DNA from 3 places in the Pseudomonas sp. Van50 genome. Region 2 is predicted to be linked to each of the others. Evidence: riboswitches for the same ligand, from Rfam matches in the RefSeq annotation. Region 2 holds a riboswitch; each other region holds the start of a gene.
The links. Region 2 has a riboswitch for cobalamin ahead of ACZ5M5_RS11505 (CbtB domain-containing protein). Riboswitches for the same ligand answer to the same signal wherever they lie in the genome.
Positions count from the first base shown of each region.

Region 1: it holds a riboswitch for cobalamin, as region 2 does, so the genes downstream of both, ACZ5M5_RS25730 (ABC transporter substrate-binding protein) here and ACZ5M5_RS11505 (CbtB domain-containing protein) in region 2, are expected to answer to the same signal.
Region 3: it holds a riboswitch for cobalamin, as region 2 does, so the genes downstream of both, cobO (cob(I)yrinic acid a,c-diamide adenosyltransferase) here and ACZ5M5_RS11505 (CbtB domain-containing protein) in region 2, are expected to answer to the same signal.

Region 1 covers NZ_AP024343.1:5,956,358-5,966,134, forward strand. Annotated here, with positions in the region: gene ACZ5M5_RS25700 (50S ribosomal protein L25/general stress protein Ctc) at 1-265, shown strand, start outside; gene pth (aminoacyl-tRNA hydrolase) at 432-1,016, shown strand; gene ychF (redox-regulated ATPase YchF) at 1,039-2,139, shown strand; gene ACZ5M5_RS25715 (MFS transporter) at 2,421-3,629, shown strand; gene ACZ5M5_RS25720 (hypothetical protein) at 4,416-5,003, opposite strand; gene ACZ5M5_RS25725 (DUF3592 domain-containing protein) at 5,007-5,450, opposite strand; cobalamin riboswitch at 5,596-5,790, shown strand; gene ACZ5M5_RS25730 (ABC transporter substrate-binding protein) at 5,932-6,945, shown strand; gene ACZ5M5_RS25735 (FecCD family ABC transporter permease) at 6,942-7,958, shown strand; gene ACZ5M5_RS25740 (ABC transporter ATP-binding protein) at 7,955-8,746, shown strand; gene ACZ5M5_RS25745 (OsmC domain/YcaO domain-containing protein) at 8,795-9,777, opposite strand, start outside.
Region 2 covers NZ_AP024343.1:2,585,423-2,595,199, reverse strand. Annotated here, with positions in the region: partial or broken gene cobN (cobaltochelatase subunit CobN) at 1-2,999, opposite strand, end outside; gene cobW (cobalamin biosynthesis protein CobW) at 3,003-4,067, opposite strand; cobalamin riboswitch at 4,166-4,380, opposite strand; cobalamin riboswitch at 4,558-4,792, shown strand; gene ACZ5M5_RS11505 (CbtB domain-containing protein) at 4,893-5,084, shown strand; gene ACZ5M5_RS11500 (CbtA family protein) at 5,096-5,791, shown strand; gene ACZ5M5_RS11495 (cobalamin biosynthesis protein) at 5,788-6,192, shown strand; gene cobM (precorrin-4 C(11)-methyltransferase) at 6,270-7,016, shown strand; partial or broken gene nfuA (Fe-S biogenesis protein NfuA) at 7,208-7,791, opposite strand; gene ACZ5M5_RS11480 (fatty acid cis/trans isomerase) at 7,907-9,777, opposite strand, start outside.
Region 3 covers NZ_AP024343.1:5,372,598-5,382,374, forward strand. Annotated here, with positions in the region: gene cobT (nicotinate-nucleotide--dimethylbenzimidazole phosphoribosyltransferase) at 1-737, opposite strand, end outside; gene cobU (bifunctional adenosylcobinamide kinase/adenosylcobinamide-phosphate guanylyltransferase) at 734-1,255, opposite strand; gene ACZ5M5_RS22960 (cobyric acid synthase) at 1,353-2,858, opposite strand; gene cobD (threonine-phosphate decarboxylase CobD) at 2,855-3,847, opposite strand; gene cbiB (adenosylcobinamide-phosphate synthase CbiB) at 3,840-4,748, opposite strand; gene bluB (5,6-dimethylbenzimidazole synthase) at 4,745-5,395, opposite strand; gene ACZ5M5_RS22980 (cobyrinate a,c-diamide synthase) at 5,392-6,786, opposite strand; gene cobO (cob(I)yrinic acid a,c-diamide adenosyltransferase) at 6,783-7,394, opposite strand; cobalamin riboswitch at 7,476-7,685, opposite strand; gene ACZ5M5_RS22990 (hypothetical protein) at 7,839-8,423, shown strand; gene ACZ5M5_RS22995 (PQQ-dependent sugar dehydrogenase) at 8,601-9,777, shown strand, end outside.

The DNA.
Region 1 (9,777 bases), 3.4 Mb from region 2:
CGAAGCTGCTCCGGTCAAGAAAGGCGGCGAGATCTCGCACGTGACTTCCGAGCTGGAAGTTTCCTGCCTGCCGAAAGACCTGCCTGAATTCATCGAAGTCGACCTGGCTGACGCCGAAGTTGGCACGATCATTCACCTGTCCGACCTCAAGGCTCCTAAAGGCGTTGAGTTTGTTGCTCTGGCACACGGCGATGACAAGGCTGTTGCCAACGTCCACGCTCCACGTGTTGCTCCAGAAGCCACTGAAGAAGGCGCTGCAGAGTAATTTCACTCTGTCGCCGGAGTGACCGGAAACATCGCGGACTGGAACGTAGCGAGACAGCGGGCGAGAACGCGAAGTTTACTTAACGGTAAATCCGCCATTTTCGTCCACTGTCGCAACACCGCCTGATTGCGACATCGTTATCCACACTCCAGGAAGGGCCCCTATCGTGACTGCCATTAAACTGATCGTTGGCCTGGGAAATCCAGGCGCTGAATACGAACAGACCCGGCATAACGCAGGGGCCCTTTTTGTTGAGCGCATCGCGCACGCACAAGGCGTCAGCCTCACGGCCGATCGCAAGTATTTCGGCCTGACCGGGCGCTTCTCGCACCAGGGTCAGGATGTTCGCCTGTTGATCCCCACCACCTACATGAACCGCAGCGGCCAGGCCGTGGCGGCATTGGCCGGTTTCTTTCGCATCAAGCCTGAAGAAATCCTGGTGGCCCACGACGAACTCGACCTGCCTCCGGGCGTTGCCAAGCTCAAGCAAGGCGGCGGCCATGGCGGTCACAACGGGTTGCGCGACATCATCGCGCAACTGGGTAATCAGAATACCTTTCACCGCCTGCGGCTTGGCATCGGCCACCCAGGCGTTGCCAGTATGGTTTCTAACTTTGTCCTGGGTCGTGCGCCTCGCGCCGAACAGGAAAAACTCGATGCCAGCATCGACTTTGCCCTCGGCGTGCTGCCGGATATCCTCGCCGGTGAATGGAACCGCGCGATGAAAAACCTGCACAGCCAGAAGGCCTGACACTTATCCGAGGGGAAACACCATGGGATTCAATTGCGGCATCGTCGGCCTGCCTAACGTCGGCAAGTCCACCCTGTTCAACGCCCTGACCAAATCCGGTATCGCGGCCGAGAACTTCCCCTTCTGCACCATCGAGCCGAACAGCGGCATCGTGCCGATGCCCGATCCGCGCCTGGAAGCCTTGGCGGCTATCGTCAACCCCAAGCGCATCCTGCCGACCACCATGGAATTCGTCGACATCGCAGGCCTGGTGGCTGGCGCGTCGAAAGGCGAAGGCCTGGGCAACAAGTTCCTGGCCAACATCCGTGAAACCGATGCCATCGCCCACGTGGTGCGCTGCTTCGAAGACGAGAACGTGATTCACGTCTCCAACAGCGTCGACCCGAAGCGCGACATCGAAATCATCGACCTGGAACTGATTTTCGCCGACCTCGACAGCTGCGAAAAACAACTGCAGAAAGTTGCCCGCAACGCCAAGGGCGGCGACAAGGACGCGGTCGTCCAGAAAGGCCTGCTGGAACAATTGATCGCCCACTTCACCGAAGGCAAGCCTGCACGCAGCCTGATGAAGAACATGAGCACCGACGAGAAGCTGGTGATCAAGGGCTTCCACCTGTTGACCACCAAACCGGTCATGTACATCGCCAACGTCGCTGAAGACGGTTTCGAGAACAACCCGCACCTGGATGTGGTCAAGGCCATTGCCGAGGAAGAAGGCGCCATGGTCGTTCCGGTCTGCAACAAGATCGAAGCGGAAATCGCCGAGCTGGACGACGGTGAAGAGAAAGACATGTTCCTCGAGGCCCTGGGCCTGGAAGAGCCTGGCCTGAACCGCGTGATCCGCGCCGGCTACGAGATGCTCCACCTGCAGACCTACTTCACCGCCGGTGTCGAAGAAGTGCGCGCCTGGACCGTCCGCGTGGGTGCCACCGCACCGCAAGCCGCCGGTGTGATCCACACTGACTTCGAAAAAGGCTTCATCCGCGCCGAAGTCATCGCCTACTCGGATTTCATCCAGTACAAGGGCGAAGCGGGCGCCAAGGAAGCGGGTAAATGGCGTCTGGAAGGCAAGGAATACATCGTCAAGGATGGCGACGTGATGCACTTCCGTTTTAACGTCTAACCCGCCACGCCGCTCCACGCAGTATCCAAAAAGCCCCGTTATCGCCCCGCGATGCGGGGCTTTTGCGTTGGAGCATCTCGTTGCAATTCAGAACCGTCCGATATCAATCCGTCGCCCGCCTCCGCCTGGGCTTCGTTTGCTTGAATAACTGGCCTGCCCAAATAACGTGTAACGGCCCATTCGCAGGCGTGCTCAAATGACCAGCCGCCGGTTTGCCGTCCCATCAGTTTGTGTCACAGGCAGCGGGTTATTCATCAGTGTCACATGATAAAGGAAGCATCATGGCAAACCCCTACCGCGAACTTTTCTCCGCCCCGGGCGCCATCGGGCTAGTGATTACGAGCGCCATTGCCCGTCTGCCACAGGCAATGATCGGCATTGGCATCATCACCATGCTGGTGCAGCAGACAGGACTTTATTGGCTGGCAGGCGCGGTCGCCGGCACTTACACCCTGGCGACTGCGCTTATCGGTCCGCAAGTATCGAAACTCGTCGACCGGCGGGGGCAACGCCGGGTTCTACCCCCTTTGGCGGCCTTCAGCACCAGTATGCTGCTCGCGCTGATCATTGCCGTGTATATGAGCGCTCCGGTCACATTACTGTTCATTCTCGCGGCATTGGCGGGCACGATGCCAAGCATGCCCGCCATGATAAGGGCACGCTGGATACAACTTTTCCGTGGCAAGCCACAGCTACACACAGCCTTTTCCCTGGATACCGTTATAACTGAACTGGCCTTTGTCATCGGCCCACCACTTGCCATTGGTTTGAGCATCAGTTTTTTCGCCCAAGCCGGGCCCCTTGCTGCGGTCTTGTTGTTGATAGTCGGCGTGACGGCGTTTCTCATGCAGCGGCAGACGGAACCGAAGGTGGTCGTGGGCACGGCGAGGAGTACAGGGTCGGCCTTGCTTATCCCCGGCGTTCCTACCATCGTGCTGGCACTGTTGGCGATGGGCGTCATTGGAGGATCCGTTGACGTGGCGGTTGTCGCCTTCGCCAACGCACAGGGCTGGCCGGCGTCTGCCAGCTTCATCCTGGCAACCTATGCCCTCGGCTCACTGATCGCTGGCCTGACGTTCGGCGCCTTAAGGGCTTCCATGCCGATTGATCAGCAGTTTTTTATCGGCTCGCTGGTAACGGCGGTCACTGCTGTGTTGCCCATTCTTTCACCGAACGTCTATGTCCTTTCCGGAATGCTATTTTTGGCAGGCATGTCGTTTGCGCCAACGATGGTCATCATCATGAATCTCGGTACGATGATTGTTCCGCCTTCCAGGATCACCGAAGGGTTTACGTGGATGTCGACCGGCGTCAGCATCGGCGTAGCGCTCGGCGGCGTATTGGCGGGCTTGGTCATCGACGCCTGTGGCGCCCAGACAGGGTTCGGCGTCGCGATTGTCGCGGGCCTGGCCATGGTGCTGATAGTGTTTGCAGGGCTGCGTACACTGCGCGCTTCGTCTGCAACTGGTCACGAAATCACCTTCCAGTGAGGTGCATGACTGGACTTGATGCATGCCTCGATTTCCAGAATCCATTCAGTGTGGCCGCCACTCGGTGCCTCGCTAGGGCTCGGCATGCCCTCACTCCGGCATTTATGTAACTGAACCACCGTCATCGCGAGCAAGCTCGCTCCCACACTGGATCGGGAACGATCTACAGATTTGCGGCCACTGCAAATCCCTGTGGGAGCAAAGCTTGCTCGCGATAGCAGTGGATCAGCTTGCATCTGCGTTGAATGTACCCTCGCCTTCGCGAGCAAGCTCGCACGCATTGGGTCGCTGACGATCTACAGATTTTCGGCCACTGCAAATCCCTGTGGGAGCAAAGCTTGCTCGCGATAGCAGTGGATCAGCTTGCATCTGCGTTGAATGTGCCCTCGCCTTCGAGAGCAAGCTCGCACACATTGGGTCGGTGACGATCTACAGATTTTCGGCCACTGCAAATCCCTGTGGGAGCAAAGCTTGCTCGCGATAGCGGTGGATCAGCTTGCATCAGCGTTGGATGTACCGCCGTCTTCGCGAGCAAGCTCGCTCCCACAATGGGATCGCACTAGGACCGGAAGAGCCAGGTCGGCTATAAGGCCGCCTCGCGAGCAAGCTTTGCTCCCACAGATCTGACAGGTGTACGAGCGGGAGAGCCAGGCCGGCTGTCAGGCCGCCTCGCTTTTGATCTTGATCTGGGGCGCCCCGTTAACCACGCTGGCCGAACGCAGGCATTGTGGAGTGGGCATCCCGGCATGCATGCCGGGATAGCCGTGGCATTACTCCACAATCCGACTAGAACAGATAGCCTATGTAAATCGCAGCGCCGCCACCGGCCTGCAGGCCAGCGTTTATACCGGCCATGACCACCGCCCCCTTGGCCGACTTCGCCAGCCGCTGGTTGACCAGGGTGGAAGCGATGAGCGAGGTCGCCGGGTTGGAATTCAGTGCCATCGACAACGCCAGCAACTTGGGATCAAGCCCGAACAACAGCGCCGTGGCCGAGCCGCCGATTCCCAGGCCCACCCCTACTTCGGTGTACATGCAAGGTCCGGTGATATCGTCACTGGTCAGGTCACGAGCGACCAAGGCATCGCTGACAAACACCTTGCCGGTGCTGGGAAACGCCTCCGCCGCGCCGGCCGCAGCCACACCCTTGCCCTTGATCTGGATATTGATCTTGCCGAAACGCGGCAGCCGCGCGCCGAATCCGGCACCGACTCCGACGCCGCCGTAGCGGTAGCTGATGTCCTCGCCCTCGGGCGAACGCAGGATGATCGAACCGCCGCTGCCCGCCACCATGACCACGGTCAGGCCGCCGCCGCTGGCGGTCTGATACTGCCAGCGACTTTCATTGACCGGGATCGGGATGTTGTAGCTCATACGTTAAAGTCCTTTATGTGAATGAACCGCACCGCGACCGCGCTGACGGATAGCTTTTGCCAGACCGACCAGCGTGAACACCAGACCGATAAGACCCAGGACCCCGGAAGTGCCCCACAGCGCGGCCAAGTCATCGACGATGGCGCTGTTGGCAGGCTGCTCGGGCAGGTAATGCACCCGCACCGGCTGACCCTGCTGATAGCCGAAAATGAAGCCGCCCTGGGGGTAGGAGATTTTTTCACCACTGCTCGTGGTGAAGGCGATCTCAGGATGCGAACCACCGGCATTCAAGTGGCTGACGATGCCATCGGCGGTCTGTGCGCGGTCGAGAAACTCGCGTCGCTCAAGCGTGAGATTGATGGCAATGCTCAACAAACCGATACCAATCAGGGCAAACAGCAGGCCCAGCAATATCTTCCCGATGTGTGACGGGGTGTAGTTAGCCATGGTTTGTCTCAGTGTTCGTCCATGAAGAGGGCGACCAGAATAGCAAGAAGCGGCGCTATGCCGCACCTCCGGAAAATCATTCCCGCAACCGTACGACGCCAGGAGAAGACCTCTCAGTGGCGAGTGGTGATAAACACCCTGATCGACTACCATGCCCAGCGCCGGTTCCCCCACGGGACTAATAGGGAATCCGAGATGCCACGCACGGCATCAAACGGAACTGCCCCCGCAACTGTAGGTGCTGAGCCTGCTCCTCAATGGCCACTGGGATCGCCCCGGGAAGGCTGGAGCCAGGCGATGACGCATCAGTCAGGAGACCTGCCGGCCAAGTCAATCACTAACCGGCGGGGTGTCCGGGAAGGGCATCCTTGCGTTGCGCGTCACTGGGCCGATCGGCACTTCAGTGCTTCAGCGGCAGCGTTCGATGATGTGTTTTCCAGTCCGTCCCCTGCTCCGTGTACGGTCAACTGGAGTTTGCGTCATGCTGCTGCCCCGCCTTGCCCCCCTTGTCATCGCCCTGGGTCTGCCGAGCCTCGCCCACGCGGCTCCAACTCACTATCCCCTGACCCTCGAGAACTGCGGCAGCACGCTGACTTTCGAGCAATCGCCCAGTCGCGCCGTGACCATCGGCCAGGCCGGCACTGAAATGCTCTATGCCATGGGGTTGAGCGACAAGGTGGTCGGCACTTCGCTCTGGTTCAACGATGTGCAGATGAAATACAAGGCGCAGAACGACAAGATCGAACGCCTGGCTGATAACGAGCCGAGCTTCGAGGCGGTGATCGGCAAACGCCCGCAACTGGTGGCGGTGGAACTGGAATGGATGGTCGGGCCGCAAGGGGTGGTCGGTACCCGCCAGCAGTTTCACGAACTGAAGATCCCGACCTACCTGATGCCCTCCGATTGCGAAGCCAAGGATAATCTGGTCGGTGCGGACGGCACGCGGCTGGAGGCGTTTCGCATCGACAGCATCTACAAGAGCATCAGCCAGTTGGCTGAAATCTTCGACGTACAGGAGCGTGGCCAGCAGTTGAATGCCCAACTCAAGGCGAGCCTGGCGAAGTCTATCGCCACGGTGCAGGCCAAGGACCTCAAGCAGACGAGCGCGCTGTTCTGGTTCTCCAGCGCCAGTCTGGATATCGACCCCTATGTGGCCGGGCACAAGGGCATTCCTGACTTCATGCTCAGTACCCTGGGCGTGCGCAACGTGGTCGAATCCGATGAGGAATGGCCGACCGTCGGCTGGGAAACCATCGCCAAGGCCAACCCGACCTTCCTGGTCATTGCCCGCATGGATCGCCGACGCTTTCCGGCTGATGACCATGAAAAGAAGCTGCAATTCCTGCGCAGTGACCCGGTGACCCGCAATATGGACGCGGTGAAAAACAACCGCATCATCATTCTCGATGCGATGGCCATGCAAGCGAGCATCAGAATGTTCGACGGCCTGGAAACCCTGGCGACGGCCATCAGCGGCTACGACCTGCCGAAATGATTCCGACGCTGATTCGAACGTTGCTGGCGTTGGCGGCGCTGCTCCTGGCAGTGATTGCCGGCGTGGCCATCGGTGAGACGAGTATCGAGCCGAGTGTGGTGTTCCAGGTGCTGGCCAACAAACTGTGGGCCGCAGGTTATGCCCTCGACCCGATAGACGAAGGCATCGTCTGGAACTACCGGCTGACCCGTGCGCTGGTGGCGGCGGCCTGCGGTGCGGGCCTGGCGACCTGCGGGGTGATCTTGCAATCGCTGTTGCGTAACCCGTTGGCCGATCCTTACCTGCTCGGCATCTCCGCCGGCGCCTCGACAGGCGCGGTACTGGTGGCGCTGCTGGGCATTGGGGCGGGGCTGATTTCGTTGTCGGTCGGGGCCTTCGCCGGGGCCGTTGCCGCGTTCGCCGTGGTCGTTTTGCTGGCCCGTGCCAGCCGCTCACCCGCTGGCACCGGGCAGATCATCCTGGCCGGGATTGCCGGTTCGCAGTTGTTCAATGCGCTCACCGCGTTTCTGATTACCAAGTCCGCCAGCTCCGAACAAGCTCGCGGCATCATGTTCTGGTTGCTGGGAAATCTCAGTGGGGTCCGTTGGCCGTCGGTGTGGCTGTCGGTGCCCGTGGCATTGATCGGTCTTGCGGTGTGCCTGTGGCACCGGCGGGCGCTGGACGCCTTTACCTTTGGCGCCGACTCGGCCGCCTCCCTTGGCATTCCGGTACGCCGGGTGCAATTTCTGCTGATCAGCTGCGCGGCACTGGTGACAGCGGTGATGGTGTCGATTGTGGGCTCCATCGGTTTCGTCGGGTTGGTCATTCCCCATGCCGTGCGTTTGTTGCTGGGGACCCGGCATGCGCGCCTGTTGCCAGCGAGTGCGTTGGGTGGCGCGGTGTTCCTGATCGCCGCCGATGTCTTCTCGCGAACGCTGATCAAAGGCCAAGTCATCCCGGTCGGCGTCATCACTGCACTGGTGGGTGCTCCGGTGTTCGCGTTGATCCTGATCGGTCGGAGAAATGCCCGATGAATGCCGTCACCTCTGTCATCGGCGAATCCGTGCTGAGTTGTTCCGCCCTAGGGTTCCATGTGCGGGACGCCGAGTTGTTGCACGATATCCACTTGGACATCCGTCGGGGCGAAACCCTGGGCCTCGTCGGGCCCAACGGTTCGGGAAAATCCACACTGCTCAAACTGCTGGCGGGCGTGCGCGCCCCCAGCCGGGGCGACATTCGCCTCAACAACCAGCCCCTCAAGACGCTGGCACGGCGAACCGTCGCGCAGACCCTGGCTGTGGTTGAGCAACAAGCCGACACACTGGATGCGATCAGCGTGTTCGATGCCGTTGCCTTGGGCCGAACGCCGTGGTTGTCAGCCTTGAGTCCGTGGTCAAACGAAGACGCGGCCATCGTCCAGCAGGCGCTGTGGGACGTCGATGCGGCGCACTTGAAAAACCGCACCTGGCACAGTCTGTCCGGCGGTGAACGTCAACGCGTTCACATCGCTCGGGCCCTGGCCCAACGCCCGCAGATTCTCTTGCTGGACGAACCCACCAATCACCTGGATATCCAGCATCAGCTCGCCATCCTGAAAGTCGTGCAAGCGCTACCCGTCACGACGGTCATCGCCCTGCACGACCTGAACCAGGCGTTAACCTGTGATCGCCTGGCGGTACTGGAACGGGGCCGGCTGGTGGCCCTCGGCAAACCTCTTGAGGTGCTGACCCCGCAACGCTTGCAGGATACGTTCGGCGTGCACGCCCATTACCTGATCGACCCTTTCGACGGCGCGCAGATCCTGCGCTTTCGTTCCGTTTGACTGAATCTCGGGGTTCGGAAAAAACCGAACCCTATGCAAGCGCTGAGTTTAGCCAAGCGACGGGGCGAGCCCCGAAGATAAAGCCGACACATTGGCCCGCGCCGCGTGCAGTTTTTTGTAGCTGTCGATCAGGCGCAGGTGTCTATCGAGCCCCTCCAGCTTCATGCTGGTCGGCGTCAAGCCATGGAAGCGCACGCTGCCGTCCACCGAGCCGATCGCCGCATCCATCCGCTCGTTGCCGAACATCCGGCGGAAATTGGCCTCGTAGTCTTCCAGCTCCAGGTCTTCGTCCAGCTTCATCTCCAGCACCACATTCACGGCCTGGTAAAACAACCCGCGCTCAACCGTGTTGTCGTTGTACTGCAAGAAGGTTTCCACCGCTTCCTTCGCCTCTTCGTACTGCTGCAAGGCCAGATAGATCAGCAGCTTCAACTCCAGGATCGTCAACTGGCCCCAAGCCGTGTTGTCATCAAACTCGATGCCGATCAAGGTGGTGATGTCGGTGTAGTCGTCCAGCTCGCTTTCCACCAGACGCTCGACCAGCGCTTGCAGTTCGTCTTCGTCCAGGCGATGCAGGTTCAGGATGTCGGCGCGGAAAAACAGCGCTTTGTTGGTGTTATCCCAGATCAGATCGTCCACGGGATAGATTTCCGAATAGCCCGGCACCAGGATGCGGCACGCTTTCGCGCCGATATGCTCGTAGACCGCCATGTACACTTGCTTGCCCATGCCTTCGAGGATGCCGAACAAGGTCGCGGCCTCCTCGGCATTCGAGTTTTCACCCTGGCCGGAGAAGTCCCACTCCACGAATTCGTAATCTGACTTGGCGCTGAAGAAGCGCCACGACACCACGCCGCTGGAGTCGATGAAGTGCTCGACGAAGTTATTCGGCTCGGTCACCGCATGACCTTCAAACGTCGGCTGGGGCAAGTCGTTGAGGCCTTCGAAACTGCGGCCCTGCAACAATTCGGTCAGGCTGCGTTCCAGCGCCACTTCCAGGCTCGGGTGTGCGCCGAACGAGGCAAACACAC
Region 2 (9,777 bases):
ACCTTGGCCGCCAAGGGGTTCAGGTCGTCCGGCTCATCGAGGGCGGCGACAGCCTGCACGGCGGCATCGAACAGGCGGATCAGGTTGGCGAAGGCGTCCCGGAAGAACCCGGACACCCGCAGCGTCACATCGACCCGCGGCCGGTCCAGCAGGCTCAGCGGCAGGATCTCGAAGTCATCGACTCGCTGGCTGCCGGTGGCCCACACCGGACGCACGCCCATCAACGCCATGGCCTGGGCGATGTCGTCGCCGCCGGTGCGCATGGTGGCAGTGCCCCACACCGACAGGCCGAGCTGGCGCAGGTGATCGCCGTGGTCCTGCAAGTGCCGTTCAAGGATCAGGTTCGCCGACTGGAAACCGATGCGCCACGCCGTGGTGGTGGGCAGGTTGCGCACGTCCACCGAGAAGAAATTGCGCCCGGTGGGCAACACATCCAGGCGCCCGCGACTCGGCGCACCGCTGGGGCCGGCCGGCACGAAGCGCCCGCTCAAGGCATCGAGCAGGCCATGCATTTCCGCCGGACCGCAGGCGTCCAGGCGTGGCGCCACGACGGCTCGCAGGTTTTCAATGATGCCGCCCACCACCTCCCAACCCGGCGCGTCGAGCTGCTCAACCGCGCCGTCCAACGCCTGCTCGATCAACTGCGCGGCGAACAGCTCCAGGCGCTCGCGGGTATCGCCGGCGCTGCGCCAGGGCTCGGCGCTGATCCGGCGCAATGCCTCGGGACAGTCGCCCATCCAGGGTTCGGCCAGGGCGCAATCCAGCGGATCGAAGCCCAGCCCGAACGCCTTCGCCAGCGCCCGCAGCAGGCTCGACTGCGCACCCTTGCCGTCGCCCCGGGGAATGCGCAGCAACGCCAGCAGGGTGTCGATGCGCAGTCGTCCGCTGGGCGATTCGCCAAAAATGTGCAGGCCGTCGCGGATCTGCGACTCCTTCAAGTCGCACAGGTACGTGTCCAGGCGTGGCAGCCAGATCGCGGCGTCAGCATCGCTGTCGAGGCCGGCATCCAGTTGCAGCTCGCGGTCGATGTGGGTCTCGCGCACCAGGTTGAGGATGTCCCGTTGCAGTTCCCGGGCGCGGCGCGGATCGAGCAATTGCGCCTCGTAGTATTCGTCGGCCAGCAGCTCGAGGTTACGCAGCGGTCCGTAGGTTTCGGCCCGGGTCAGCGGCGGCATCAAGTGGTCGATGATCACCGCCTGGGTGCGACGCTTGGCCTGGGCGCCCTCGCCCGGGTCGTTGACGATGAACGGGTAGATGTTCGGCAATGGCCCCAACAGCACGTCCGGCCAGCAATTTTCCGAGAGCCCGACACCTTTGCCCGGCAGCCATTCGAGGTTGCCGTGCTTGCCGACGTGGATCACCCCGTGGACGCCGTAGGTGTGGCGCAACCAGAAATAAAACGCCAGGTAACCGTGGGGCGGCACCAGGTCCGGGTCGTGGTACACCGCACTCGGATCGACCTGATAACCTCGCGCCGGCTGGATGCCGACGAAGGTCAGGCCCAGGCGCAGGCCGGCGACCATCAGGCAGCCGTCGCGGAACATCGGATCCTGCTCGGGCGAGCCCCAGCGCGCCAGCACCGCTTGGCGATTGGCCTCGGGCAGCGCGTCGAACATGGCCAGGTAGGCATCCAGGGCCAGGCTCTGGTGACACGGACGCAGGTCGAGGCTGTCCAGGTCGTTACTGACCCCGCCGAGCAATTGCTGGATCAACGCAGTGCCGCTCGCCGGCAGTTCGGCCGGCAGTGGATAGCCCTCGGCCTGCATGGCCCGCAGGATATTCAAGGCCGCCGCTGGCGTATCCAGGCCGACGCCATTGCCGATGCGTCCGTCCCGGGTCGGGTAGTTGGCGAGGATCAGCGCCACACGCTTCTGCCCATTGGGCAGGCGCGCCAGGGTGGTCCAACGTTGGGCCAGCTCGGCGACAAAATCCATGCGTTCGGGTACGGCGCGGTAGCAGACCACGTCGCTCTGGCTGCGCTCACTGCGCCAGGCCAGGTCCTTGAAACTGATGGGGCGGCTGATGATCCGCCCGTCCAGCTCCGGCAAGGCAATGTGCATCGCCAGATCCCGTGGCCCCAGGCCCTGCTCGCTGGCGCGCCAGCCCGGTTCGTTGTCCTGGGCGCAAATGGCCTGAATCACCGGGATATTGCGGCGAAACGGTCGCAAGTGCGGGGCTTCGGGGCTGGATTGAGCGAAGCCGGTGGTATTGAGGATCACCCCCGCTTCCACTTCATCCAACCAGTCCTCCACCCGCGCCAGGCAACCGGGCTCCTTGAGGCTCGCCACGGCAATCGGCAACGGATTGAGCCCCGCCGCTTGCAGGCGCTGGCAAAACACGTCGATGAACGCGGTGTTCGCCGCTTGCAAGTGGGAACGATAAAACAGCACCGCCGCCACCGGTTGCCCGGCGTTCCACTCGGCTTGCCAATCGCCGAGGCTGGCGCTGGTTTTCTTCGGGTGATAGATCGCCGTGCGCGGCAGGGTCTGCGGCTCGGCCCACGGATAATCGCGGCCGAACCACTGACTGCCGAGGTTGTGAAACAGGTCCAGGGCATTGCCCAGGCCGCCCTGGCGCAAGAACTGCCAGAGCCGGTCGCGGTCCTCGACGGCCACGTTGCTCAGGTCACTGAGCTCCGGGTCCGGTCGATCATCCCCCGGCACCAGGATCAGCTTCACCCCGCGCCCGGCCAGGTCCATCAGGCGCTCGATGCCGTAGCGCCAATAGCCAATGCCGCCGTGCAGCGACAACAGGATAACCTTGGCGTGGCGCAGCACGTCTTCGAAATACAGATCCACCGAGGCGTGGTTCTGCACCTGCATCGGGTTGGCGAGGCGAAACTCCGGATAATCGCCCGGCAATTGCTTCGCCGCTTCGGCCAGCAGCGCCAGGCTGGAGTCGCCGCTGCACAGGATCACCAGTTCGGCGGGGGTTTGCCCGAGGTCGGCAATGTTGTCATCCGACACGAAACCGCCGGGCTGGGTCCTGAGCAGGTGCATGGCTTAGGCGCTGAGGGCGGCGCGCAACTGCGCTTCGAGCAGTGCGGCATCGAGTGCCTGGCCGATCAGCACCAGACGGGTGACCCGCGCTTCCTCGGCGCCCCACTGGCGGTCGAAATGTTTGTCGAAACGCGTGCCAACGCCCTGGATCAGCAGGCGCATCGGCTTGTTCGGGATCGCCGCGAAACCCTTGACCCGCAGCACACCGTGCTGGACCACCAGTTGCGTCAGCGCGTCCAGCAACAGGCTTTCGTCGGCCTGGGGCAGCTCGATGGAGATGGAATCGAAGGCGTCGTGATCGTGGTCGTCATCGTCGCCATCGTGGTGATGGTCGTGATGGCTGTGGCGGCCGTCGATGTGTTCTTCGGAACCGGCGCCCAGGCCGATCAACACGTCCAGCGGCAGGCGACCGCTGCTGGCTTCGATGACCTTGACCGCCGGCGGCAGCTCTTCGGCGACTTCCAGGCGAACCTTGGCCAGGTCTTCAGGGCTGATCAGGTCGGCTTTGTTGAGGATCACCAGGTCAGCGCTGGCCAGTTGGTCGGCGAACAGTTCGTGCAGCGGCGATTCGTGGTCCAGGTTCGGATCGAGTTTGCGCTGGGCATCGACCTGGTCGGGGAAGGCGGCGAAGGTGCCGGCGGCAACGGCCGGGCTGTCGACCACAGTGATCACCGCATCGACCGTGCAAGCGCTGCGGATTTCCGGCCATTGAAAGGCCTGGACCAGCGGCTTGGGCAAGGCCAGGCCGGAGGTTTCGATCAGGATATGGTCGAGGTCGCCGCGCCGGGCCACCAGCTCGCGCATCACCGGGAAGAATTCTTCCTGCACCGTGCAGCACAGGCAGCCGTTGGCCAGTTCGTAGACGCGGCCGTTGGCTTCTTCTTCGGTGCAACCGATGGCGCACTGCTTGAGGATCTCGCCGTCGATACCCAGCTCGCCAAACTCGTTGACGATCACGGCGATGCGCCGGCCTTGGGCGTTGTCGAGCATGTGCCGCAGCAAAGTGGTCTTACCCGAGCCGAGAAAGCCGGTGACGATGGTGACGGGGAGTTTGGCCAGTGTTTTCATCGGATGCCCTTTGGCAAGGTGGCGGGCAAACGGGACGACAACCGCGGGCACAGGTGTGCACGGAAGATTTCGCCACCGGATCACCCCGCCCGGTTGTAGTGAGAATCTGTCTCGAGGCAGGTCTCCTGGCTGACGGCGGGCCAGTCTTTCGACTGGCAATGGCTGCGCCTTCCCGTGCGCCTTTGGTAAAAGGGCATGCACAGTGGCCTTGCAGAAACCTCACCGTTCACAGTTGCGGGGGCAGCCGCGGCTTGGACCGCGTTCCCTTCTTAGCTTCGGCACAGGCCGAAGAACCTCGAAGGCGCAAGGCTACGCAGGGTGTGGGGCGGGTCAATCTCCGCAAGTGAGTTCTGCGGTGTCTTTGCCGCCGCCATCGCGAGCAAGCTCGCTCCCACATTGGATCCCGCAGCCCCCTGTGGGAGCGAGCTTGCTCGCGATGGGCTGCGCAGCGGCCCCCTGTGCATTGACGGCCCCGCCCCACCCATGCTCTCCTGTGCGCCTAGTTACGGGTGCCCTTCACAGGGTGAAACGGGAAACCGGTGAATCGTGTGCTTTACTCCAAAGCCACGTCAGTCCGGTGCTGCCCCCGCAACGGTAAGCGAGCGAAGCGTCTGAACCACTGTGTCTGCCCTGCTACAAGGGCGCATGGGAAGGTGATGCTTGCAGGCAAGGCCCAGCCCCTGCCCCTCGCGAGCCCGGAGACCGGCCCATGACTCAAGCATCAACAAACCCGCGGTGGGCGGGCGCTGTTCGAACCTTGGCGATCTTTCGCCCGGGGTCTCATTGCGCTCGCATCCCCACGGAACAAAAACAGAGGGAAGCGCCATGTCGACCATCAGCAGCAGCACCGCCCGCACCGCCAGCAGCACCACCACCCTGAGCCAACGCCTGAGCGCCGCGATCCTGGCTTCGATCCTGGGCGCGGGGCTGGTCTATTTCGCCGGTTTCTCCCACATCGAAGCGGTGCACAACGCCGCCCACGATACCCGCCACAGCGCCGCCTTCCCCTGCCATTGAGAACTGACGACATGATCAAGCGTATCGCGCAGACCGCCGGTTTCAGCGGCTTGCTGGCCGCCCTGCTGCTGACCCTGTTGCAGAGTTTCTGGGTATCGCCGCTGATTCTCCAGGCGGAAACCTTCGAGAAGGCCCCGGCGACCGAGGTCCATGAGCACACCGACGGTGTGGCCCACACCCATGATGCCGAGGCCTGGGAGCCGGAAGATGGCTGGCAGCGCGTGCTGTCCACCACCGGCGGCAACCTGGTGGTCGCCGTGGGTTTTGCCCTGATGCTCGCGGGCCTGTACACCTTGCGCACACCGACTCGCACCTCCCAGGGTCTGCTCTGGGGCCTGGCCGGTTATGCCACTTTCGTCCTGGCACCCACCCTCGGCCTGCCCCCGGAATTGCCCGGCACCGCAGCGGCCGACCTGGCCCAGCGGCAGATGTGGTGGATCGGCACCGCGGCCTCGACGGCGGTGGGCATTGCCCTGATTGCCTTCGGCCGGCATTGGCTGCTCAAGCTGCTGGGCGTGGCGACGTTGCTGGTGCCCCACGTTATCGGTGCGCCGCAGCCCGAAGTCCACTCGATGCTGGCGCCCGAAGCGCTGGAAAGCCAGTTCAAGATCGCCTCGCAGGTGACCAACGTCGCCTTCTGGCTGGCCCTGGGCCTGATCAGCGCCTGGCTGTTTCGCCGTGACGGCCAAGCCCACCACGACGCATGAGCACCGGGTCGATCCTGGTGATCGGCTTGGGCTGCCAGCGCGGATGCCCCGCCAGCACGCTGCGGGCCTTGCTCGAACAGACGTTGCTGGCCCACGGCATCGAACTTCAACAGGTACGGGCCCTGGCCAGTATCGACCTCAAGCGTGACGAGCCCGGGCTGCTGGAGCTGGCCGGGCAACTGGCCTTGCCGCTGACCTGCTTCAGTGCCGAACAGTTGGCCGGTTACGAGCGGCGGCTCAGCCATCGTTCCGAGATCGCCTTCGCGCAAACCGGTTGCTACGGCATCGCCGAAAGCGCCGCCCTGGCCTTGGCCGATCAATTGGGCACGACGCCCGCAACCCTGCTGATTCCCCGTCAAACAGGCCCCATGAGCACGTTGGCATTGGCGGTCGTGGCGTAAATCCCGATAATCGCCGCCCAGGATCATGAGCGATCTTCATCTGGGCGACGCTCACCCACCTTTCACAGGAGCCGGTCATGACCGTGTACTTCATCGGCGCCGGCCCCGGCGACCCGGACCTCATCACGGTCAAAGGCCAGCGACTGATCCGCCAGTGCGCGGTGATCATCTACGCCGGCTCGCTGGTGCCAACCGCCGTCCTCGAAGGCCATTGTGCCGAACAGGTGATCAACAGCGCCGAGCTGCATCTGGAACAGATCATCGAATTGATCAGCAGCGCCCATCTCAAGGGCCAGGACGTGGCCCGGGTGCACTCCGGCGACCCGAGCCTGTACGGCGCCATCGGCGAACAGATTCGTTGCCTGCGGGAACTGGACATCCCTTTCGAAATCATCCCGGGCGTGACCGCGACCTCAGCCTGCGCCGCCCTGCTGGGTGCCGAACTGACCTTGCCGGACATCTCCCAGAGCCTGATCCTCACCCGTTACGCCGATAAATCCCCGATGCCCGCTGGGGAAGAACTGGGCAACCTGGCACAGCACGGGGCGACCATGGCGATTCACCTGGGGGTCAATCACCTGGAAAAGATCGTCGACGAACTGCGGCCCCACTACGGCGCGGATTGCCCGATTGCGGTGATCCACCGGGCGACATGGCCGGATCAGGATTGGGTGCTGGGGACGCTGGCAGATATTGCCGAGAAGGTGCAGGCCAAGGGTTTCCGCCGAACGGCGCTGATCCTGGTGGGGCGTGTGCTGGGCAATGACGTGTTCAGCGAGTCGTCGCTGTACCGCGCCGGACATGCGCATCTCTACCGGCCCTGACACAGCCCCGATCCCTGTGGGAGCGAGCTTGCTCGCGATAACAACGGCACATTCAACATCATCGCAGGCTGCCCCACCGCTATCGCGAGCAAGCTCGCTCCCACAGGGGTGGTGGATACAGGCTGACGACTGAAACGATGGTGGCGAGAGAGCAAGCTCCCTCGCCACACACTCTCCGCAGCGAACACCTATCAGTAGTAGGCGTTTTCTTTCTGCGTATGGTCGGTCACGTCGCGCACGCCCTTGAGCTCTGGAATGCGCTCGAGCAAGGTGCGCTCGATGCCTTCCTTCAAGGTCACGTCAGCCTGGCCGCAGCCCTGGCAGCCGCCGCCGAACTGGAGCACGGCGATGCCGTCTTCCACCACATCGATCAGCGAAACCTGGCCGCCGTGGCTGGCCAGCCCGGGTTGATCTCGGTTTGCAGGTAGTAATTGATGCGCTCGTTGACCGGGCTGTCGGCGTTGACCATTGGCACCTTGGCGTTCGGTGCCTTGATGGTCAGCTGGCCGCCCATGCGGTCGGTGGCGTAGTCGACGACCGCATCGTCCAGGAAGGCTTCGCTGAACGAGTCGATGTACGCGGTGAAGCTCTTGAGCCCCAACGCGGTGTCTTCGGGTTTTTCTTCTCCCGGCTTGCAGTAGGCAATGCACGTCTCTGCGTACTGGGTGCCGGGCTGGGTGATAAAGATGCGGATCCCGATCCCCGGGGTGTTCTGCTTGGACAGCAGGTCGGCCAGGTAATCGTGGGCGGCATCGGTAATGGTAATGGCGGTCATGGAAACTCCTCGCAGGCTTGACGGCAGTTTACGCCAATCATCGCGCCGGACAAAGTCCTAGTATTTTTGTCAGGAAAGCGTCCGACGGCACGGGGTTTGCCGCCGGACAGGCCGATCAGAGGTTCTGGTAGCGATTCATGTCCAGCACACCGCTTTCCACGGGCTCCGTTTCCTGGATGTACTGGCTCAGGTCATGGAAGTAATACCAGAACTGCGGGTGACTGCGGCGAATCCCCCAGCGCTCGACAATCCGCTCGAACGCCGGCTCATCCTGGGCACGTTCCATGGCCTCGACGAATGCCGGCACTTGCCCGGCCGGAATGTTGAACATGAAGTTCGGATAGCTGCTGAGCACGCCCGGGTAGACCGTCAGCGTGTCCAGCCCCGGCTGATAGCGCGTTTCCTCGCCCAGCAGGAACGCCACGTTGCTGTGGGCCCGGTTGCGCAGCAGGCTGTAGACCTCACGTTGGCCGCTGGCGGTTTCGATGCGCAACAGGGTCGCTTCCGGCAGTTGGTCGATCACCTTGAGCCCCGCCGCTGGGCGCGACACCAGCCGACTGAGGGCCTGCTCGGCGTTTTGCAGCGCCGGGTCGATGTTCGGGCGCGAGCAGTAGGCACCGTCGCAGCGGTTGATCGGATCGGGATGCGCGTTCAGATCGCCATAACGGACCAGCAGTTGCTGGGCGAAATCACCCTTGGGGTCGCGTTCGTCAAGCTTGAGGGCGGTCGGCTTGTCATCGTCGATGGCCTCATAATCGAGCCACATCTTGAATTTGCCACCGGCCTGGTACCAGTCGTCGAGGTAGCCTTCCCGGGAGTCGGCCGGCATCAGGCGCAGGAAGTTCTGCTCCGCACCGTTGCGGATCAAATCGAAATACAACCGGGTCTGGGCCTGGTGGGAGACGTTGCCGAACACGTCGAAATTCACCGCCAACTGATAATAGGTACGCTCCAGCAACGGGAAGTCGAACAGCCACATCGTCTGCGGCACCTCCCCGATCAGCCCCTTGGTGACCGAAGCGCTGTCGAAATGCCGGAAAATGCTCAGCAGCGCGTTGTCGTTGCCGGCCCATAGCGTCGACCAGCTCGGTGCCGGCAGCTCGGCATAGTTGTCGCGGCGCAAGGCCTCGTACTCGTTGCGCTTGTCACGGTAATCGAGCCACAGGCTGAGGACGCTGCCCACATCGTCGTTCTGCCCCGGCATCGCCAACAGCGGCGTGGCCTGGCCGCGGTAGTTCGGATCGGTGATGTACAGGTCGTGTTCGGGGGCCTGGAACAGCGCCCAGAAATTGTCGCGGATCACGTCCGTGGCGATCTGGCCCCGGCACACCGGCCCGCGGATGAACGTCCGCACGAAATACTCGGCGTTATCGAGCATGAATTGGTAACGGGCCTGGGCCGGAATCGCTTCGAAGGTGGAAAACGGGTTGGCCCGGCGCTCCGGACCGTAGCCCGGCAACGCGGTGACCTGCCACTTGCCGCTGTAGAACAGGCTCTTGATCCGCGCCATCTTCGCCGCGCTCAAGCCGTAGGTGATGTGGGTCTTGTGCACGATCACCCCTTGCACCGGCCAGAGCCGATAATAGACGCGGGTGCCAGGATCGTCGTTCGGACGGCGGGTGTTGATCAGGTCAATGGGCTGGCCGGTGGGCGTACGCGAACGCACCCATTGGAAGAAATGCCCCGGTTCGCCGTCCTTGAAATAGATATGCGCCAGGAACCAGTGTTCGAACAACCAGCGCCCCACCAGGCTTTCCCGGGCGCCGGGGGCGTTGAGCAGGTTTTCCCACTGCACCACTTGCAAGGCTTCGGCGGCGCTCGGGGCCAAGGCCTGCTGGTCGATCGGGGCGCCGGCGGCCAGCCAGCGCTGCAGGGTCTGGTATTGCTGGTCGGTCAGGCCGGTGACCGCCAGCGGCATGCCTTCGCGGGGATGCGCAGCGGCGTATTCGTCGAACTGCCCCGGCACCGGGCAGGTGTTGTCACGGT
Region 3 (9,777 bases), 2.8 Mb from region 2:
AACGCGGCGATTTCAAAACCGCCGAGGTTGAACAGGGTCTGCAATGGATCGTTACCCTGGGCAGCGTGCAACGCCAGCGCCCGTTCGATCACCTGGGCCTTGCGGCTGACACCCGCGGCGTCCAACCCCGTGCCCGGCCCGACCAGATGCGCCACCGGGCAGTCGAGCAAGGCGCAAGCCAGGGCGCTGGCGGCGGTGGTGTTGCCGATGCCCATCTCGCCGCCGATGAACAATTGCGTGCCGGCCGCGACGGCACGCAGCACACTGTCGCGCCCGGCGTGCAAGGCTTGCTCGCCCTGTTTCACCGTCATTGCCGGGCCCTGGGCGAAATTCGCCGTGCCCGGCCCGAGGTTCAGGTGCCGCACACCGGGCAGGTCCAGCGCAGGCGTGACGGTGCCCAGGTCGACCACTTCCAGGGACGCGCCCAGTTGCCGCGCCAGGACGCTGATGGCCGCGCCGCCGCTGACGAAGTTGAGCAGCATTTGCCCGGTGACCTCTTGGGGATAGGCCGATACGCCTTCTGCGACCACGCCATGGTCGCCGGCGAAAATCGAGATCCACAACCGCTCCAGGCTCGGTTTGACCTGCCCTTGCAGACCCGCCAGTTGCACCGCCACCGATTCCAGCCGCCCCAGGGAACCGGCCGGCTTGGTCAGTTGTTGCTGACGGGCCGCGGCCAGTTCCAGCACGTGGGTATCGACGGGCTTGCATGGTTCCAGCCACCAGCGATGATTCATAACGCAGTACCTTTGAGAGTCAGGGGCAGGCCAGCGACGGTCAGCACGACGCGCTGACAACGTTCGGCCAAGGCTTGATGCAGCCAACCGGCTTCATCGACGTAACGGCGCGTCAGCTCGCCCAGCGGCACGACACCCATGCCGGTCTCGTTGCTGACAAAAATGATCTCCCCGGGCAGCGCGGCCAGGCTGTCCAGCAGCGCTTCGCGCTCGGCGTTCAGTTGCTCGGGAGCCTCGAGCATCAACAGGTTGGTCAGCCACAGGGTCAGGCAATCCACCAGCAGGCATTGCCCGGGGGCGGCGTTCTCCCGCAGCACCCGGGCCAGGGCCAAGGGCTCCTCCACCAGCGCCCATTCGGCTGGTCGCCGGGCGCGGTGCTGGGCGACACGATCGTTCATCTCACCGTCCAGGGGTTGGCTGGTGGCGATGTAGGTCACTGGCAAGCGGGTGTCCGCCGCGAGTTTTTCAGCCAGGCGACTCTTACCGGAGCGGGCGCCGCCGAGGATCAGTTGCAGCATGGGTCATTAACCTTTATTTGGCGGTGTGGCGACTGGCGCCATCGCGAGCAAGCTCGCTCCCACAGTTGATCTGGGGTGTACATAAATTCTGTGCTCATCAGCGATCCAATATGGGAGCGAGCTTGCTCGCGATGAGGCCACCCCAGCGACCCTGAATCCCACAAAGCTCACGCAACAATCCAGTATCCAGATGCCGCTCCACCAGATCCGCCAACCGCTCGATGTCCCGCTCGCGCAAGCCGTGGTAATCCACCGTTTGCACATCCGCCAACCCCGCCCAACGCAACAACGCGCTGCTGGCCTGGGGCGACTCGAACAGCCCGTGCAGGTAGGTGCCGAACACCTGTGCGTCGAGGCTCTGGGCGCCGTCGCAACGGCCGTCTTCCAGGTGCACCGCAGCATTTTCCAAGGCCGGGCCGGTGGTCACGCCCGCGTGGATCTCATAGCCGCTGACCTCGGCCGCTTCCAAGGCCAGTCGCCCACGCACATTGCGCAGTTGCTTCTCATGTTCCAGGGTCGTTTCGAAATCCAGCAGGCCCAGACCGGCACTGGAGCCCGCCGCGCCTTCCAGCCCCAAGGGGTCGTGAACCTGCTGGCCAAGCATCTGCAAACCGCCGCAGATGCCCAGCAATTTGCCGCCGTAGCGCAGGTGACGATGGATCGCCGTCTCCCAACCGTTGGCTCGCAGGTAGGCCAGGTCGCTGCGCACGCTTTTCGAGCCGGGCAGGATGATCAGGTCGGCCGGCGGGATGGGCTGGCCGGGGCCGACGAATTGCAGGTCGACCTGTGGGTGCAGGCGCAACGGATCGAAATCGGTGTGGTTGCTGATGCGCGGCAAGACCGGCACCACCACTTTCAGCACGTGTTCGGCCTTGTCGATCTGGCGCTGATCGAGGCCATCCTCGGCTTCCAGGTGCAGATCCATGACGTACGGCAACACGCCGATCACCGGTTTGCCGGTGCGCGCCTCCAGCCAGTCCAGGCCGGGTTGCAGCAAGGCGATGTCGCCACGAAAACGGTTGATGATGAAGCCCTTTACCCGCGCCTGCTCACTGGGGGAAAGCAACTCCAGCGTGCCGACCAGATGGGCGAACACCCCGCCGCGATTGATATCGGCGATCAGCAGCACCGGGCAGTCCACCGCCTCGGCAAAGCCCATGTTGGCGATGTCACCGGCGCGCAGGTTGATCTCCGCCGGCGAGCCGGCGCCTTCCACCATCACCACCGCATAAGCCGCGCTCAAGCGCGCGTGGGAGGCCAGCACCGCTTGCATCGCGATGGCTTTGTAATCGTGATAAGCCACGGCGTTCATGGTGGTGACGGCACGACCATGGATGATCACCTGGGCGCCGGTGTCGCTGTTGGGCTTGAGCAGCACCGGGTTCATGTCGGTGTGCGGTTCGAGACCGGCGGCCTGGGCCTGCACCGCCTGAGCCCGACCGATTTCGCCGCCGTCAGCGGTCACGGCGCTGTTGAGGGCCATGTTCTGCGGCTTGAACGGCACCACGCCCACGCCCTGGCGCCTGACCCAGCGGCACAAGGCCGTGACCAGGGTACTTTTGCCGGCATCGGAGGTGGTGCCCTGCACCATCACTGTGGTCATGGGGTGTCCTTGGCGTAGGCTTCAAAGGCTTGTTCGAGGCGCAGGAATTCGCTGTCGTCGGCCGGCAGCCCGAAACGCAGGCTGCTGGTGTTCACGAACAGGCGCAGGAGAATGCCGCGATGGGCCATGAAATCGTGAAGCCCCTGGGCGTGTTCGGTGATCAGCCATTGGAACAATCCGCAGCCGCCCTGCGGCTTGAAGCCGTGGCGTTCGAGCAACAGCGCCAGGCGTTGGCTGGTGGCTTCGCAGCGTTGGCGCTGAGCTGCGTGGGCATCGCTATCCAGCAGGCACGCCTGGCCCAGCACCCGGGTCGGCCCGCTGACCGCCCACGGCCCGACTTGTTCGGCAAGCAACTTGAGCAAGCGGCGTTCGGCCAATACAAAGCCCAGGCGAACCCCGGCCAGGCCAAAGAACTTGCCGAACGAACGCAGGACGATCAGCCCGACCAGATGGGTGTACGCCGCCAGGCTCAGCGCCGGTGTGACGTCCATGAACGCTTCATCCACCACCAACCAGCCACCGCGCTGGGCCAGGCGGGCATGCCAATCCAGCAAACGCTCGGGCGCCAGGCTCAGGCCCGTGGGGTTGTTCGGATTGACCACCACCAGCACATCGAGGCTATCGAGGAAGAAATCCACTTCCGCTTCCAGCACTTCGCGCACGATATAGCCGCTGCGGCGCCAGGCTTCGGCGTGCTCGGCGTAACACGGCGACAAGACGCCAACCTTGCCGCTGCGACGCAGGCGCGGCAACAGCTGGATGGCCATCTGCGAACCGGCCACCGGCAGCACATCCAACGCACCGTAGTAATCGCAGGCGGCCTGCTCCAAGCCGTCATCGGTTTCCGGCAGGCGCGCCCAAGCCCGCGGGGGAATCGCCGGAACGTCGAACGGCCAAGGCGCGAGGCCGCTGGACAAGTCGAGCCAATCGGCCTCGGCAATGCCGTATTGCCGGGCCGCGTTGCGCAAGCGTCCGCCGTGCTCAAGCATAGAACTCAGCTCCCAGGCAGAGAATCAGCAACCACAACCATACCCCGCGCTGGACCAATTGCCAGCCGCGATCAATGGAATCGGCACTCGCCGGTACGCCTTCGCCCAAGGGCGGACGTTGGTGCAGTTCGCCGTGGTAAACCGCCGCCCCGCCCAACTCGACACCGAGCGCTCCGGCCCCGGCGGCCATCACCGGCCCGGCGTTGGGGCTGTCCCAGGTCGGGCCCTGGCTGCGCCAGCACTTGAACGCCAGGCGGGTCTGGCCGAGCAGCGCGTAGGTCAACGCCACCAGGCGCGCCGGAATGTAGTTGAGCACATCGTCGATCTTGGCCGCTGCCCAGCCGAAGCGCTCGAAGCGTTCGTTGCGATAGCCCCACATGGCGTCGAGGGTATTGCTCAGGCGGTACAGCACCACCCCGGGCGCGCCGGCCACGGCGAACCAGAACAACGCGGCGAACACCGCGTCGCTGCCGTTTTCCAGCACCGACTCGGTGGCGGCGCGGGCCACGGCGGTTTCGTCCAGTTCAGCCGTCTCGCGACTGACCAGATAGCCGACGCGCTGGCGTGCCTGCTCCAGATCACCGCTGCGCAGTGCCCGCGCCACCGGTTCGACATGCTCGCCGAGGCTGCGCAGGCCGAGGGCACAATACAACGCCAGGATATCCACCAACCAGCCCACCATCGGCGCCCAGGACAGGGCCGTGGCGAGCAAGGTCAACGGCACCACGGCCATCACCCAAGCCGTCACCCCGTGGCTGCGCCAGCCACGTCCGCCTGAGTTGAAACGCTGTTCGATGCGATCGGCAAAGCCGCCGAACGCCACCAACGGATGCCAGCGCCGAGGCTCGCCCAACAGCGCATCCAGCGCCACCGCAGCGGCACTGAGCAACGCCACGCTCATGGGCTCACTCCCCAACGGTTTTCATACAGCAGTTCATTGAGCGGACGCGGTTGCGCCCAACCTTCCAGGGCGAGCATCGGCGCTGGGTAAAACCCTTCGACCGGGCCCAGGCAAAGGATCGCCAGCGGCTTGGCCCCGGCGGGCAGGCCCAGCAGGTCGGCCAGGGCCTGAGGTTCGAACAATGACACCCAGCCCATCCCCAGCCCTTCGGCGCGGGAGGCCAGCCACAGGTTCTGGATGGCGCAGGACAGCGAGGCCAGGTCCATTTCCGGCAAGGTCCGACGACCGAAGATGTGCCGCTCGCGATCCTCCATCAACGCCGCCACCAGCACTTCGGCGCAATCATCGATGCCTTCGACCTTGAGCTTCATGAATTCATCGCTGCGCTCGCCCAGGGCTTCGGCGGTGCGAATGCGTTCTTGTTCCACCAGTTGGCGGATCTGCCCACGCAAGGCGCGGTCGCTGATGCGGATGAATCGCCACGGTTGCATCAGGCCGACGCTGGGGGCCTGGTGCGCGGCTTCCAGCAGACGGCGCAACAGGGCCGGCTCTACCGTGCCGCCGCTGAAATGGCGCATGTCGCGGCGCTCGGCGATGGCGCGGTAGACCGCATCGCGTTCGGCCTGGGAGAAAGCGTTGTCGGTCATGGCCGCTTCGCGAGCAAGCTCGCTCCCACAGGGTTCAGGTGATCAAATGTGGGAGCGGGCTTGCTCGCGAAGGCGGCCTCAAGATCTGGCGCAAACAGCCCGGCAATCGCCCTGGGATTGGACGGAAAATAAAAGTGCACATAGGAAGCCGTCATCCGCCCCTGCCGGAAAACCGCCTCCGCCCCTCGCCCGCCATTGGGGCTATGGCCACGGGCAATCGGTTCAACCTCGGTACTGGTCAGGGAATGATGATAGGTGTGCCCACGCAGGTTGCCTTCCGGCAAATCCACCGACTGCAATGCCAAGGCCGCCAGGCGCTTTTGCATCTGCGCATCACCGGCCAGCAAACCCAGCAGTTCGGCGCGCACGCCGTCGACATCGGTCAATGAATCGAGCAGATACAACATGCCGCCGCATTCGGCGAGTAACGGTTTATCGGCGGCGTGGTGGGCACGGATCGCGGCCAGCATCGGCTTATTTCGAGCCAGCGCAAGGTGGTGCAGCTCCGGATAACCGCCAGGCAGATAAAGACTGTCCGCCTCAGGCAGTTCGGTGTCATGGATCGGTGAAAAAAAGCTCAACTGCGCACCCATGGCCCGTAGCAGATCAAGGCTTGCGCCATAGGTGAAGGCGAACGCTTCGTCACGGGCCACGGCGATGCGCACCCCGGCGAGCCACGGCTCAACGGCGATCACCTGCGGCGCGGCGAACTCCACCGCCGGCGGCAGCGCCACTTCGCAACTACTGGCCAAGGCATCGGCCGCCGCGTCGAGGCGCAGGTCGAGATCGTTCAATTCACTGGCCTGGACCAACCCGAGATGACGGCTGGGCAATTCGATGCCGGTTTCCCGGGACAGCGCGCCGTACCAGCGCAGGCCTTCGGTCAGGCTGCCTTCGAGCAACTGCGCGTGACGCAAGGTGCCGACCCGGTTGGCCAAGACCCCGGCGAATGGCAGGTCCGGTTGATAACGGGCCAGGCCCAGGGCCAAGGCACCGAAGGTCTGGGCCATGGCCGTACCGTCGATCACCGCCAGCACCGGTACGCCAAAATGCCGCGCCAGATCGGCGCTGGACGGGGTGCCGTCGAACAGCCCCATCACCCCTTCGATCAGGATCAGGTCCGCTTCGGCGGCGGCTTCCCACAACAGCCGGCGACTTTCCTGCTCGCCGACCATCCACATGTCCAATTGATAGACCGGCGCGCCGCTGGCCCGCTCCAGGATCATCGGATCGAGGAAGTCCGGGCCACACTTGAAGACGCGCACCTTGCGTCCCTGGTTGCGATGCAACCGGGCCAGCGCCGCAGTGACGGTGGTCTTGCCTTGTCCCGAGGCCGGCGCTGCGATCAACACCGCCGGACAGTGGCGGCTTGTCAGGCAAGGGTCACTCACAGTTCGACGCCTTTCTGCGCCTTGATACCCGCCTGGAACGCGTGCTTGATCATGCCCATTTCAGTCACGGTGTCGGCCAGCTCGATCATCTCCGGCTTGGCGCCGCGACCGGTCACCACCACATGCTGCATCGGCGGACGCGCCTGCAGATCGCTGAGCACCTGATCGAGGTCGAGGTAGCCGTGCTTGAGGGCGATATTCAATTCGTCGAGCACCACCAGGCCGATGGACGGATCGCTGAGCAACTGACGGGATACGGCCCAGGCGGCTTCGGCGGCGGCGATGTCGCGCTGGCGGTCCTGGGTTTCCCAGGTGAAACCTTCACCCATGACATGAAAACGCACCTGCTCCGGGAAGCGGCGAAAAAACAGCTCTTCACCGGTGCTATTGCGTCCCTTGATGAACTGCACCACACCGCATTGCATGCCATGGCCCATGGACCGTGCCAGCATGCCGAACGCCGAGCTGCTCTTGCCCTTGCCGTTGCCGGTCAGCACCAGCAGCAAGCCGCATTCGTTCGGCGAGTTGGCGATGCGCTCGTCGATCACGGCTTTCTTGCGCTGCATGCGCGCCAGGTGGCGTTCATCGCGATCAGGGGTGTCGGTCATGGGGAGCTCTCCGTTGGGATTGGATAACGGCGGGCGGGGCACAAAAAAAGACGGCAGCAAGCCTGGCATCGCCCACCGTGATGCCGTTGGATGAATCAGGCCGGTCTCCGGGCTCATGAGCGGCGTGGCGCCGGGCTGCGCGCCTTCCCATGTCATGCGACACAGTGGCTTAGGCACAGCGTTGACTCATTTACCGTTGCGGGGGCAGCGCCGGGTTCGTATGCACTCACCGGCTTCCCTGTTTCACTCTGTCGAACACAGTCACAGAGCACCTGAAACAAGCGGCGAAGGTTAGAGGGTTGGGGGTGGAGCGTCAATTAAAGCCGCCTGTCGGGGCACTCATTGGCGCCGATCAATAAAATGACGCCAATCTTGTGTGATCCTGCGGCAAGTGATATCAAAGCGACATTACGACCCGATATCACAAGAACAAGAGGGCAAAACATGCAAGGCATGCTCATCAGCAATCCGAAACTGGAATTCCTGCGCCCGGTGCTGGAACGCTGGTTTGATTGTATCGACCGCTACAACGCGGTGCGCGGCGATAACGACACCCCCTACTGGTTCGATGAACGAGCCAATCTCAGCTTGCTGTCGGCCGCTGCCTGGATGGCCGAGATGGTCACGCTGCAGAACGCGCCGACCCGCAAGCAGAACGAAGAAGGCGAACGCAACGTCAGCGCCGACCTGTTCATCGCCAGCACCGATGAGCGGGCCTTCATCCAGGCCACCCAACGCTGGCCCAAGGTCAACAACCTGAACCTGACTCAACCGCTGTCGGAAGCCACCAGCGATGCCAAGCGCATCAGCTACGCCAGCGACCTGAAGCTGGGCTGCCTGTTCGTCTCGCCGCAAAAAGCCCAGCAAAGCGCCACGCCCGAAGAACTGCAGGACATGATCGACGACCTGCAAAAGGAAAACACTTGCGCGGTGGCCTGGTACTTCCCATACGCCTATCGCAAGTTGCGCAACGAGGCCGGCCAATACCATCCAGGCATTGCCGTGCTGTTCAAGCAGGCCCATGGCTGACTCATTACTGTGGGAGCGAGCTTGCTCGCGATAGCGACGCACCTGGCAACATCAATCTTGATTGTCCTGCCGCCATCGCGAGCAAGCTCGCTCCCACAAGGTTTTGCGCGCAGTTTGAACCATCCGTGCGTCTACGCTTCTCTATGAATAACCACATGCATTCATAGGGAAGCCAGCATGCTCAAGCCACCCCATCTTCTGATCGTCGCCCTTGCCGCCGGGCTTGTCGCTTGTGGCGAGTCTTCCACACTGCAAGTGTCCGATGGCACCGGTCCTGCGCCGAAGCTGCCGGAACCGAACAAGACCCTGGTCCCCACCGTCAACATCGCCGAAGCCATCGGCTGGCCGCAAGGCACCAAGCCGACCCCGGCCCAGGGCCTGCAAGTGGGCGCGTTCGCCGAAGGACTGGACCATCCGCGCTGGCTTTACGTGCTGCCCAATGGCGATGTGCTGGTGGCCGAAACCAACGCCCCGCCCAAGCCAGACGACAGCAAGGGCATCCGTGGCTGGGTGATGAAAAAGGTCATGGGCCGCGCCGGTGCCGGGGTGCCCAGCCCCAACCGCATCACGCTATTACGCGACGCCAATCACGATGGCATCGCCGAAACCCGTACGGTATTCCTGGAAAACCTCAATTCGCCGTTCGGCATGACCCTGGTGGGCAATGACCTGTACGTGGCCGACACCGACCGACTGATCCGCTTCCCGTACAAGGACGGTGACACGCAGATCAAGGCGCAGCCGACCAAGGTCGTCGACCTGCCGGGCGGCACCCTCAACCATCACTGGACCAAGAACGTGATCGCCAGCCGCGACGGCAGCAAGCTGTACGTCACCACCGGTTCGAACAGCAACGTCGCGGAAAATGGCATGGAGGCCGAAGAAGGTCGCGCCGCCATCTGGGAAGTGGACCGGGCCAGCGGCAATCACCGAATCTTCGCCTCAGGCCTGCGCAACCCCAACGGCCTGGCCTGGGAACCCCGCAGCGGAGCCCTGTGGACGGCCGTGAACGAACGGGATGAGATCGGTAGCGACCTGGTGCCGGACTACATCACCTCGGTCAAGGACGGCGCGTTCTATGGCTGGCCCTACAGCTACTACGGGCAACACGTCGATGTCCGGGTCGAACCACAGAACCCGGCCCTGGTGGCCAAGGCCATCGCCCCGGACTACGCTGTCGGCCCCCATACCGCCTCACTGGGCCTGACCTTCGCTGAAGGCAGCACCCTGCCTGCACCGTTTACCGAAGGGGCTTTCGTTGGTCAGCACGGTTCCTGGAACCGTAAACCCCACAGTGGCTATAAAGTGATTTTCGTACCGTTCAACGGCGGCAAACCCGTGGGGCAACCGGTGG